3 regions of the Paracoccus sp. Arc7-R13 genome follow, and region 3 is predicted to be linked to each of the others. Evidence: riboswitches for the same ligand, from Rfam matches in the RefSeq annotation. Region 3 holds a riboswitch; each other region holds the start of a gene.
What was found. Region 3 has a riboswitch for cobalamin ahead of EOJ32_RS02940 (DUF1636 domain-containing protein). Riboswitches for the same ligand answer to the same signal wherever they lie in the genome.

Region 1 (3,271 bases), 870 kb from region 3:
GCTGCCCCAGATGCTGGCCCAGGGCTATGACCGCAAGCTGGCCATCGGCGTCGTCTGCGCGGGCGGCAGCCTGGGGACCATGGTGCCGCCCTCGATCGTGCTGATCATCTATGGCCTGACCGCCAATGTCTCGATCGGCGACCTGTTCACGGCCGCCTTCGTGCCGGGCTTCATGCTGGCGCTGCTCTATGTGGCCTATGTGCTGATCCGTGCCTGGCTGACGCCGGGCGACGTCCCCCCGGCCGTCACCGCCCGCGTCCCGCGGGACGAAAAGCTGCGCCTGCTCAAGGGCCTGTTCCTGCCGATCCTGGTCGTGATCATGGTGCTGGGCTCCATCTATGGCGGCATCGCATCCGTGACCGAGGCCAGCGCCGTGGGCGTGGCGGGCGTGCTGATCTCGACCGTGATCCGCGGCGAATTCACCTGGGGCCTTCTGCGCGGCGCGGCAATGCAGACGCTGCAGACGGTCGGCATGATCGTCTGGATCGGCATCGGCGCATCCGCCCTGGTGGGCGTCTTCAACCTGATGGGCGGCATCAACTTCGTGTCGGAACTGATCACCGGAATCAGCGACAACCCGACGATCATCATCCTGTTCATGATGGCGATCCTGTTCGTGCTGGGCATGTTCCTGGACTGGGTCGGCATCGCGCTGCTGACCATGCCGATCTTCGTGCCGATCATCGTCAGCCTGGGATACGACCCCGTCTGGTTCGGCGTGCTGTTCGCGATGAACATGCAGGTCAGCTTCCTGTCGCCGCCCTTCGGGCCCGCCGCCTTCTACCTGAAGTCGGTGACCCCGCCGGACATCTCGCTGGGAGAAATCTTCCGCGCCCTGCTGCCCTTCATAGGGTTGCAGATCCTGGCGGTGGGCCTGCTGATCCTGTTCCCGGCCCTCGCGATCTACTGATCGCCTGCCGTGGATCGGGGGGCATGCCGGATGCGGCGTGCCCCCTGTTCGTTCGGGGACAGGAATGTTGCACCGGCAGGCGGATTGACGGACAATCGGGATCCGTCACCCAAGGCTGACCCACCATGCACGACCCCGAACCCGTCCCCCGCCCGGACCTGTTCACGAACAAGGACCATGACGCCTGGCTGGAGCAGTTCCTGTTCCTGCGTTACACCCTGCACATGCCGGCCGAACGCATCGCCCAGATCGACTATGGCCTTGATCCCGACCATCCCGACGCCCCGATCGCAGGCCTGTTCTGGGGCAGTCAGATCGAGCGGGACTATCCCCGGCTGGACCTTCGCCACCTGTGGCAAAAGAAGCCCGGCCAGGTTTGAAGCCCTGCGGTGTCAGGCGCCGGATTGCCCGGCGGCCTGAGGCCCTGCCATGCTGGGCAGGAAGGACTGCGACCAACTACTTCCTTCGCAGGGCGCCCGCGCGTTCGGCCAGCGGCGCACCGGTCGCCGGGGTCAGGCTGGCATAAGCCGTGGGTGTCGCAGTGCGTCGGCCGTGGTGGCCGGGTCGGCTGCGGGCTGCTTGCCGCGGCGGTTGACTTTGTCCCCACCCGGCGGCATTTCCGTCCGTGATGGTTCCCGTGCCGGCCAAGGCCCCGGCAGGGTGAAAAGGGAACGTGGTGAGGTGTAGCCATCAGGCGCCGAATCCGCGACTGCCCCCGCAACTGTAAGCGGTAGCCGACCCCATGATGCCACTGGCGCCCCATGCGCCGGGAAGGCGGGGAAGGCCGCGATCCGCAAGTCAGGAGACCTGCCATCATGACCTGAACCAACCCGGGCGGGGTGCCCCGGAGAAAGACCGCATGCGCCGATCCACGGCCTTCGTCCGACGCGACCGCGAAGGTGGGTGGGACCCCGGTGACGCCGCTGCGCCTTTTTCAGCCCCGTCCTTCGTTTCATGAAGGACGACCATGACGACCAGAATCTTCCTGACGACCGCGGTGGCGCTGGGCCTGGGCCAGGCGGCCTTTGCCGCGCCGACCGACTATCCGCTGGTGATCGACAATTGCGGGTACCAAGTGACCATCCCCGTGCGTCCCGACAACGTCGTGTCGATCGGCCAGTCCACGACCGAGATCCTGTATGCGCTGGGCCAGGCGGACCGGATGGCCGGGACCGCGCTGTGGTTCACCCCGGTGCTGCCCGCCTTTGCGGAGGATGACGCCACGGTGGACCGCATCACCGACGACACGCCCAGCTTTGAATCGGTGGTGAACCGGCGCCCCGGCTTTGTGCCGACGATGTTCGCCTGGATGATCGGGGACCAAGGGGCGGTCGGCACGCGCCGACAGTTCGCCGATCTGGGCATTCCGGCCTATGTCATGCCCACGGACTGCCAAGGCAAGGACAACAGCGTGGGCGCCGACGGCACCCGCCTTGCGCCCTTCGACATAGCGACCCTGTGGGACGGCATCGACCAGATCGCGCGGGTCATGGACGCGCAGGACGCGGGCCGGGCGCTGATCGCCGACCTGCAGGCCCGAGAGGCGGCGGTCGTGGAGCGCGCGCGGGCGATGGACCTGCCGGATGCGTCCGCGGCGGTCTGGTTCTCCTCGGCCGATCTGGCGCTGGACCCCTACATGGCGGGCGGGATGGGCGTCCCGGCCTGGATGATGGACCGCCTTGGCCTGCGCAACGTCGTGACCTCGGACGAGGAATGGCCCGCCGTGGGGTGGGAGACGATCGCCCGTGCCGACCCCTCGGTGCTGGTGATCGCGCGCATGGACCGCCGCCGCTTTCCCGCCGACGATGTCGAGGCAAAGCTGCGCTTTCTGAAAACGGACCCGGTCACGCGCCGGATGACCGCCGTACGCCGGGATCGCATCGTCATCCTGGACGCCGAGGCGCTGCATCCCGGCATCCGCATGATCGACGGGCTGGAGGCCTTGGCGGCGGGCATGGACGGGCTGTCCGAATGACCGCCGATGTCGGGGTGCCGACCGTCCGCCGCCCCTTGTCCCCGGTCTGGCTGTGGGTGTCGCTGCTGATCGTGGCGGCCCCCCTGGCCGGCACCGCCCTGGGGGAAACGCCGATCCCCCTCTCGACGGTCTGGCAGGCGCTGGCCAACCAGATGCTGGGTGCGGGCTATCCGCTGGACCCGATCGATCAGGGTATCGTCTGGGCTTATCGCCTGCCGCGCGCGCTGGTGGCGGGGGCCTGCGGAGCGGGGCTGGCGATCTCGGGGCTGGTCCTGCAGACGCTGTTGCGCAACGCACTGGCCGACCCCTATCTGCTGGGCATCTCGGCGGGGGCGTCTACGGGGGCCGTGACGGTCGCGGTGGCGGGGATCGGCGCGGGGTTCGTG
Region 2 (3,271 bases), on a different replicon from region 3:
GGTGTCGAAGGTGCCTGCCACATGGCGCAGATCGCCCGTGACCGACCCGCGCCCGTCCAGGACCGACAGTGTCGCGCTCAGGCCAGCCTCGTGCCGGGGGCGGCGGGTCTTGACGCTGCCATCGGGATTTTCCGCGTCCAGATAGGTATAGCTGGCCCCCAGGGTCAGACTGTCGGTCGCCAGAATGCGGGCCGCGACCTCGACCCCTTGGCGGGGGCTTTCGCCGGACTGGTTGCGATAGGAATAGAACGCCACGCCATCCTCGATGCCGACAAGATAGTCGGTGATCTCGTCCTCCAGCGTCTCGTTGAAATAGGTGACGTCGATGGTCCCACGACCGTCCGGCAGCTGCGCCTCGACCCCCAGATCAAAGCCGCTGTTCTTTTCCGGGCGCAGGTCGGGATTGCCCTGATAGACGGTGCCGAAGAAGCCGGCATCGGCATACAGCTCGAAATAGGACGGGTTCACCAGCCCCGTCCCGGCGGATGCGTGCAGGCGGAACGGACGGTCGGGCATCTGCCAGGACAGACCCAGGTTCCAGCTGGTGAAATCGGCAAAGACGCGGTTCGCGTCGTGGCGCAGCCCGGCCTGGACATCCAGTCCGCTGGCCAGCATCGCGCGGTATTCCAGCGCGACCGACGACATCTCCCGGGACTGCCCCGGCGCAGTCGAGTTGCTGTCGCGCTGATGTTCCGCCAAGAGGTTCAGCAGCTGCGAGGCATCGGCGGCCGATCCGTCCAACCCCAGGCTGGCGCGGTATTTCAGCTTTTCGGTCTGGCCGCGCCGGAACGGGCTGTTGTCCTGGCTCTGCCGGGTGATGCTGTGCTGATAGTCCAGGCGCTGGACCAGGCGGCCGTCCAACGCAGTATATTCCGCCCAGACCCCGCCCTGAAACTCGTCGCGGCGGCCGAACAGGTCGGCATCGACCAGATAGCTTTCGGCATCGGTCGCGGCAAAGTTCTCGGCGTCGAAGCCGTAATCCTCGGTGGACTGGCGCAGCGCCACCCCAAGGCGCAGGTCGTCCGTGGCCAGGACGTCGCCGGACAGGACGGCGGTCTTGCGGTTGATCCCGTCCTTGCCGCCGCCATCGCCCGACTGGTCATAGCCCAGATCGTCGCGCGCCGACAGCGACAGCCGCAGCCCGCCCCGCTCCCCACGACGGCTGACATGGACCAAGGCCGCCCCGCCGTTCCCGGCCTCGACCGAGCCGCCATAGGACAGGCCCTGGGGCGCGTCGCGCGTGATGATGTTGATCACCCCCGCCGAGGCGTTCGATCCATAGAACACCGATTGCGGCCCGCGCAGCACCTCGATCCGGTCGATGTCGGTGGTCTCCAGCCCGGTCAGCACGTATTCGTCCTCGCCCCCCGCCGCCTCGATGCCGTCGATAAGGATCAGGGTGTGGTTCGCCTCGGCGCCGCGGATGCGGACCTGTGCGATGCTGGCGCCGCTGCCGCTGACCGACACGCCGGGTAGCGCGCGCAGGGCGTCCTGGACGGTGGCGATGCCGCGATCCTCGATCTCGGTCGCGGTCAGGACGGTGTGGGCGCGGGCATAGCCGTCCTGGGCCACGGGCGTGATGCCGGCGGTCAGCACGATCTCGTCCAGCAGGATGGGTTCCCCTGGTGCCGCACCTTGCGCGGCGGCGGTCACGGGAAGGGCGACAAGCGTCGCCAGAAGACAGATCGGACGGCGCATCGGCACGGACCTTTCAAGGCAGGCACGGCCTGCGGCAAACAGAAATGTCCGGCACACGGACCCGGTGGGTCGCGGCAGGACGGTGACTGTCACCACTGCGGATCAGCCGCTTTCCTGGCACGCCCCGCGCCGGAAATGGGTGAGTGCTGCGGCAGGTCTCCTGGCTTGCGGGTCGATGCCTTGGCCGGCCTTCCCGGATCGCTCCAGTGGCATGATCGGCCATCGCTCTCCGCTTACAGTTGCGGGGGCAGCCCCGGATTGGCACCGGCGTTCCCTTTTGATCCGGCATGCAGGCCGGAACCGTAGCGGCGCCCTTGTGGCGCAGAGGCCCCGGAGCTGTCAACGGGATTCGCCCACCCGTTCCACGCCCGGCAAAAGGCGGTCACCGCCCGCCCCGGCCCGATCCCAGACCGGCCGAAATCCGTTCCGCCGCGGTGGCGACCATGCCGCCGATGCGGTCGACGGCGGCATCGGTCATGCGGTTCGTGGGGCCCGACACCGACACCCCGGCCACCGCCTCGCCATAGCTGTTCACGATGGAGGCCGCGACACAGCGCATCCCCAAGGTGCGCTCCTCATCGTCGAAGGCAAAGCCGCGATGGCGGATCAGGGCGATGTCGGCCTGCAGCGCGTCCGCGTCGGCGATGGTCTTGTCCGTGAACCGGGTGAAGGTCGCGTCGCGCAGGAACACTGCCAGCCGCGTCTGATCGAACGCCGCCAGCAGCGCCTTGCCGATCCCAGATGCGTGCAGCGGAGACCGGGTGCCGGGCGGGAAAAACGCGCGGATCGTCTGATGCGTCTCGACCTGGCTGACGAACAGCACGTCGCCGTCGCGTTCGATGCCCAGGTTCGCCGTCTCTCCGGTCAGGGCCATCAGGTCGCGCATCACCGCACGGCTGCGTTCGACGATGTTCGTGCGCCGCAGGAAGGCCGAACCAAGGCGGAACGCCTCGGGGCCGATGAACCACTCCTGCCGGTCGGGATTGTTCTCGACATAGCGACGGTGTTCCAGGGTGGCCAGGACGCGGTGCATGGTGGCGGGGGACTGGTCCAGATGCGTGGACAGGCCGGTCAGGGTGATCCCCTCATGCGCGGCCAGGGCCTCCAGCACGTCCAGCCCGCGGTCCAGGGCCTGGATGCTGGCGGCGGGCTGATCGGCCTTGCCGCCTCTTGGTCGTCCCCGCTTGCGCACCGGCTGCTGCATCGGAATCACGCCCCTTCCGTCTGTAACACCACAGAAAATAATTTCATGAAAGCCGTTTTCCGGCAATGAAAAAATCACGCGCCCATGATTTCGGTGCGAAACCTGCATTAAACCAGATTTCCGAAAAACGATTTCAAAAAAATTTACCGGTTTGCGGACCCGTGCTACACCTTGTCGCATCAAGGAGGAGCCGACCGTGAGCACCCAGAACCCGATCTTCATTCCCGGCCCGACGAACATCCCCGAGGTGCTTCGCAAGGCCGTCGACATGCCCACAATCGACCATCGCAGCCCGATGTTTGGAAAGATCCTGCATCCCGCGCTGGAGGGGGTCAAAAAGGTCCTGAAATCGACGCAGGCGCAGGTCTT
Region 3 (3,271 bases):
GGTGGACATGGGCATTCCTCAGTTCAGCGATGCGTCAAGCCAAGCGGCCAGCGCGGCAGGGTCGGACAATCGGTGATGCGCGGCGGTGGGACCGTCGCCGATCTTGATGGCAAAGCCGCCGCGGGCCTGCGCCTCGGCCATGGCGGGTTCGTCGGTGGTATCGTCGCCCGCAAAGACCGGCACGCGCCCCGCAAAGGGCTCAAGCGTCATCAGATGCGCCAGCGCGCTGTCCTTGCCGACGCCACCGGGGCGCAGTTCGACCGCCATCTTGGCGGGCTGCAGCACCAGGTGCGGGTTCCGGTCGGCCAGATCCTGCATCACCTCCTCGACAAAGGCGCGCAGATCGGGGGCGTCCCGATAATGCAGTGCGACGCCGTGGGGCTTTTCCTCGACCAACAGGGCGGGATGGGGCGCGGCGGCGGCATGGGCCGCGGCATGAAGGGGGCCCGCGTCGAAATCGACCCGGTGCAGGGTCTGGATGCGGCCGGGGCGCAGCGACATCTCGGCGCCGTGGCTGCCCGCGACGATGCCCTCGAACCCGTCCATATGTCCGCGCAGGTCGGCCACGTCGCGCCCCGAGATCAGCGCCACCGCGCCCCCCTGCCGCCGGTACAGCGCCGCCAGCCGGTCGCGCAGCGCCTGCGTGACAACGACCGCATCGGGCCGGGGGGCGATGTCGACCAGGCAGCCGTCGAAATCCAGGAACAGGGCGGCATCGGGGGCAAGCGGGGGTGGGGTCACGTCAGGCGGGCTCCGGCGATTGGGATATACCAAAGGGAACCCGTGACTCCCCCCGAGGGTTCACCGCGGCGTGAGGTTTTTTGACCGCCGACCCGCGCGCGTCAGTATTCGACCCCGGCCTGCGCCTTGATCCCAGACCGGAACGGATGCTTGATCTGGGTCATCTCGGTCACCAGATCAGCGGCCTCGATCAGCGCGTCGGGGGCGCCGCGCCCGGTCAGCACCACATGGGTCATGGCGGGCTTTTCCGCCTGCAGAAAGGCCACCACATCGGCCGCGTCCAGATAACCATAGCGCAGCGCGATGTTGATCTCGTCCAACAGGACCATGCGGATGGCCGGGTCACGGATCAGGTCCTGCGCACGCGCCCATCCGGCCTGCGCCATGGCGATGTCGCGGGACTTGTCCTGCGTCTCCCAGGTAAAGCCCTCGCCCATGGCGTGGAACTGGCAGATGTCGGTGAAATGCGTGGTCAGCAGCGTGCGTTCGCCCGTGTCCCACGCGCCCTTGATGAACTGCACAACGGCGCAGGGCATCCCGTGCGCGATGGAGCGCATGATCATGCCGAACCCCGACGACGACTTGCCCTTGCCCGGCCCGGTATGGACGATGATCAGGCCCTTTTTGCCGGTCTTGGTCTCCATCATGCGGTCGCGGGCGGCCTTTTTCCTGGCCATCTTGGCGGCGTGGCGGTCCTGATCCTCGGCGGAAATCGGGTCGGTCTGCGTCATCGGGTCGCTCCTTGCGGTTGACAAACGGCGGGTGCGGGGGTTTGGGTGAGGGCGTGTTGGTTCCTGTCTATGACAGGCGAAGAGGGAATGCGACAAGGCCCCGGGTCACCAGACCCGCGACCCCAAGCGCAGCCGCCCCCGCGACCGTGACCGGAGAGGTCGCCCGATCCACTGGCCCCGATTGGGGCTGGGAAGGTGGGACGACCGTCGGGGCATCCGCCCCTGAATCCGCAAGCCGGGAGACCTGCCAGCACCTGACGATGACGGGCGAACGGGGTGTTTCGCGACCGGCAGGTGATGGCCGGATGCCCCGTGCCGCCTCCTCTCGGACGCCCCTTGCCGCAACAAGGAAGGGGCCGCGATGCGCGCCGTTCTGCATGTCTGCACCACCTGTCGCGGCACCGTGCCCGACCCGGTTCCCGATGCCGCAGGGACCGATGCCGCAAGGACGGATGCCCTTGGCCCGGACGCGCCGCGCCTTGGCGCCCGGCTGCACGACCTTCTGTCCCGCACCGCCCCAGACGGTGTCGAGATCCGCCCCGTCGAATGCCTTTCCGCCTGTTCGCAGGGCTGTTCCGTCGCGCTGTCCGCGCCGGGCAAGTGGTCCTATGTCTATGGCCGCCTGACGCTGGACGACGCCGCCGACATCCTGTCGGGCGCGCGCGCCTATGCCGGGACCGCCGACGGCATCGTGCCGTGGCGCGAACGCCCCGCCGTCTTCCGCAAGCAGAGCATTGCCCGCATCCCCCCGCATGTCGTGTCGCAGGAGTGACCATGATCGACCTTATCAAGACCCCCGTCACCGTGATCACCGGCTTTCTGGGGTCGGGCAAGACGACTCTGGTGCGCCATCTGATGGCCAACCCCCAGGGGCTGCGCCTTGCGGTGATCGTGAACGAATTCGGCACGATGGGTGTCGATGGAGAGATCCTGAAGGGTTGCGCCGATGCCGCCTGCCCGGCCGAGAACATCGTCGAGCTGTCGAACGGCTGCATCTGCTGCACAGTCGCCGACGACTTCATCCCCACGCTGGAGGCGCTGATGGCGCTTCCCGCCCGCCCGGACCACATCCTGATCGAGACGTCCGGGCTGGCGCTGCCCAAGCCCCTGCTGAAGGCCTTCGACTGGCCCGCCATCCGCTCGCGCATCACCGTGGACGGGGTGATCGCCTTGGCCGATGCCGAGGCCGTGGCGGCCGGTCGCTTCGCCCCCGACGTGGCGGCGGTGGACGCGCAGCGCGCCGCCGACCCTGGCCTGGACCACGAGACGCCCCTGTCCGAGGTCTTTGAGGATCAGATCGCCTGCGCCGATGTCATCCTGCTGACCAAGGCCGATCTGGCCGGGCCGGAGGGCGTCGCAGCGGCACGGTCGGCGATCGAGGCCGAGCTGCCCCGCCCCCTGCCCATCCTGACCGTGACCGAGGGCGCGGTCGATCCGCGCCTGGTCCTGGGCCTGGGCAAGGCGGCCGAGGACGACCTGGACGCCCGCCCCAGCCATCACGACGGCGCCGACGACCACGAGCATGAGGATTTCGACACCGTCGTCATCGACCTGCCCGAAATCACCGACCCGGCCGATCTGGCCGCCCGCATCGCCCGTCTGGCCGCCGAGCAGAACGTGCTGCGCGTCAAGGGCCATGTCGCCGTCGCGGGCAAGCCCATGCGCCTTCTGGTGCAGGCCGTGGGCGCCCGGGTGCGCCATCAGTACGACCGCCCCTGGGGCCAGACCCCGCGCCGCTCGCGCCTTGTGGTGATCGCGGAGCACGACGACGTGAACCCCGACGCGATCCGCGCCGTGCT

Region 1: it holds a riboswitch for cobalamin, as region 3 does, so the genes downstream of both, EOJ32_RS14640 (ABC transporter substrate-binding protein) here and EOJ32_RS02940 (DUF1636 domain-containing protein) in region 3, are expected to answer to the same signal.
Region 2: it holds a riboswitch for cobalamin, as region 3 does, so the genes downstream of both, EOJ32_RS18365 (TonB-dependent siderophore receptor) here and EOJ32_RS02940 (DUF1636 domain-containing protein) in region 3, are expected to answer to the same signal.

What each region holds. Positions count from the first base shown of each region.
Region 1 covers NZ_CP034810.1:2,951,347-2,954,617, reverse strand. Annotated here, with positions in the region: gene EOJ32_RS14650 (TRAP transporter large permease subunit) at 1-910, shown strand, start outside; gene EOJ32_RS14645 (hypothetical protein) at 1,036-1,290, shown strand; cobalamin riboswitch at 1,523-1,740, shown strand; gene EOJ32_RS14640 (ABC transporter substrate-binding protein) at 1,878-2,885, shown strand; gene EOJ32_RS14635 (iron ABC transporter permease) at 2,882-3,271, shown strand, end outside.
Region 2 covers NZ_CP034813.1:123,282-126,552, forward strand. Annotated here, with positions in the region: gene EOJ32_RS18365 (TonB-dependent siderophore receptor) at 1-1,698, opposite strand, end outside; cobalamin riboswitch at 1,831-2,018, opposite strand; gene bhcR (HTH-type transcriptional regulator BhcR) at 2,081-2,902, opposite strand; gene bhcA (L-aspartate--glyoxylate aminotransferase BhcA) at 3,099-3,271, shown strand, end outside.
Region 3 covers NZ_CP034810.1:594,232-597,502, reverse strand. Annotated here, with positions in the region: gene EOJ32_RS02955 (trehalose-6-phosphate synthase) at 1-9, opposite strand, end outside; gene otsB (trehalose-phosphatase) at 19-741, opposite strand; gene cobO (cob(I)yrinic acid a,c-diamide adenosyltransferase) at 843-1,472, opposite strand; cobalamin riboswitch at 1,513-1,739, shown strand; gene EOJ32_RS02940 (DUF1636 domain-containing protein) at 1,834-2,244, shown strand; gene cobW (cobalamin biosynthesis protein CobW) at 2,247-3,271, shown strand, end outside.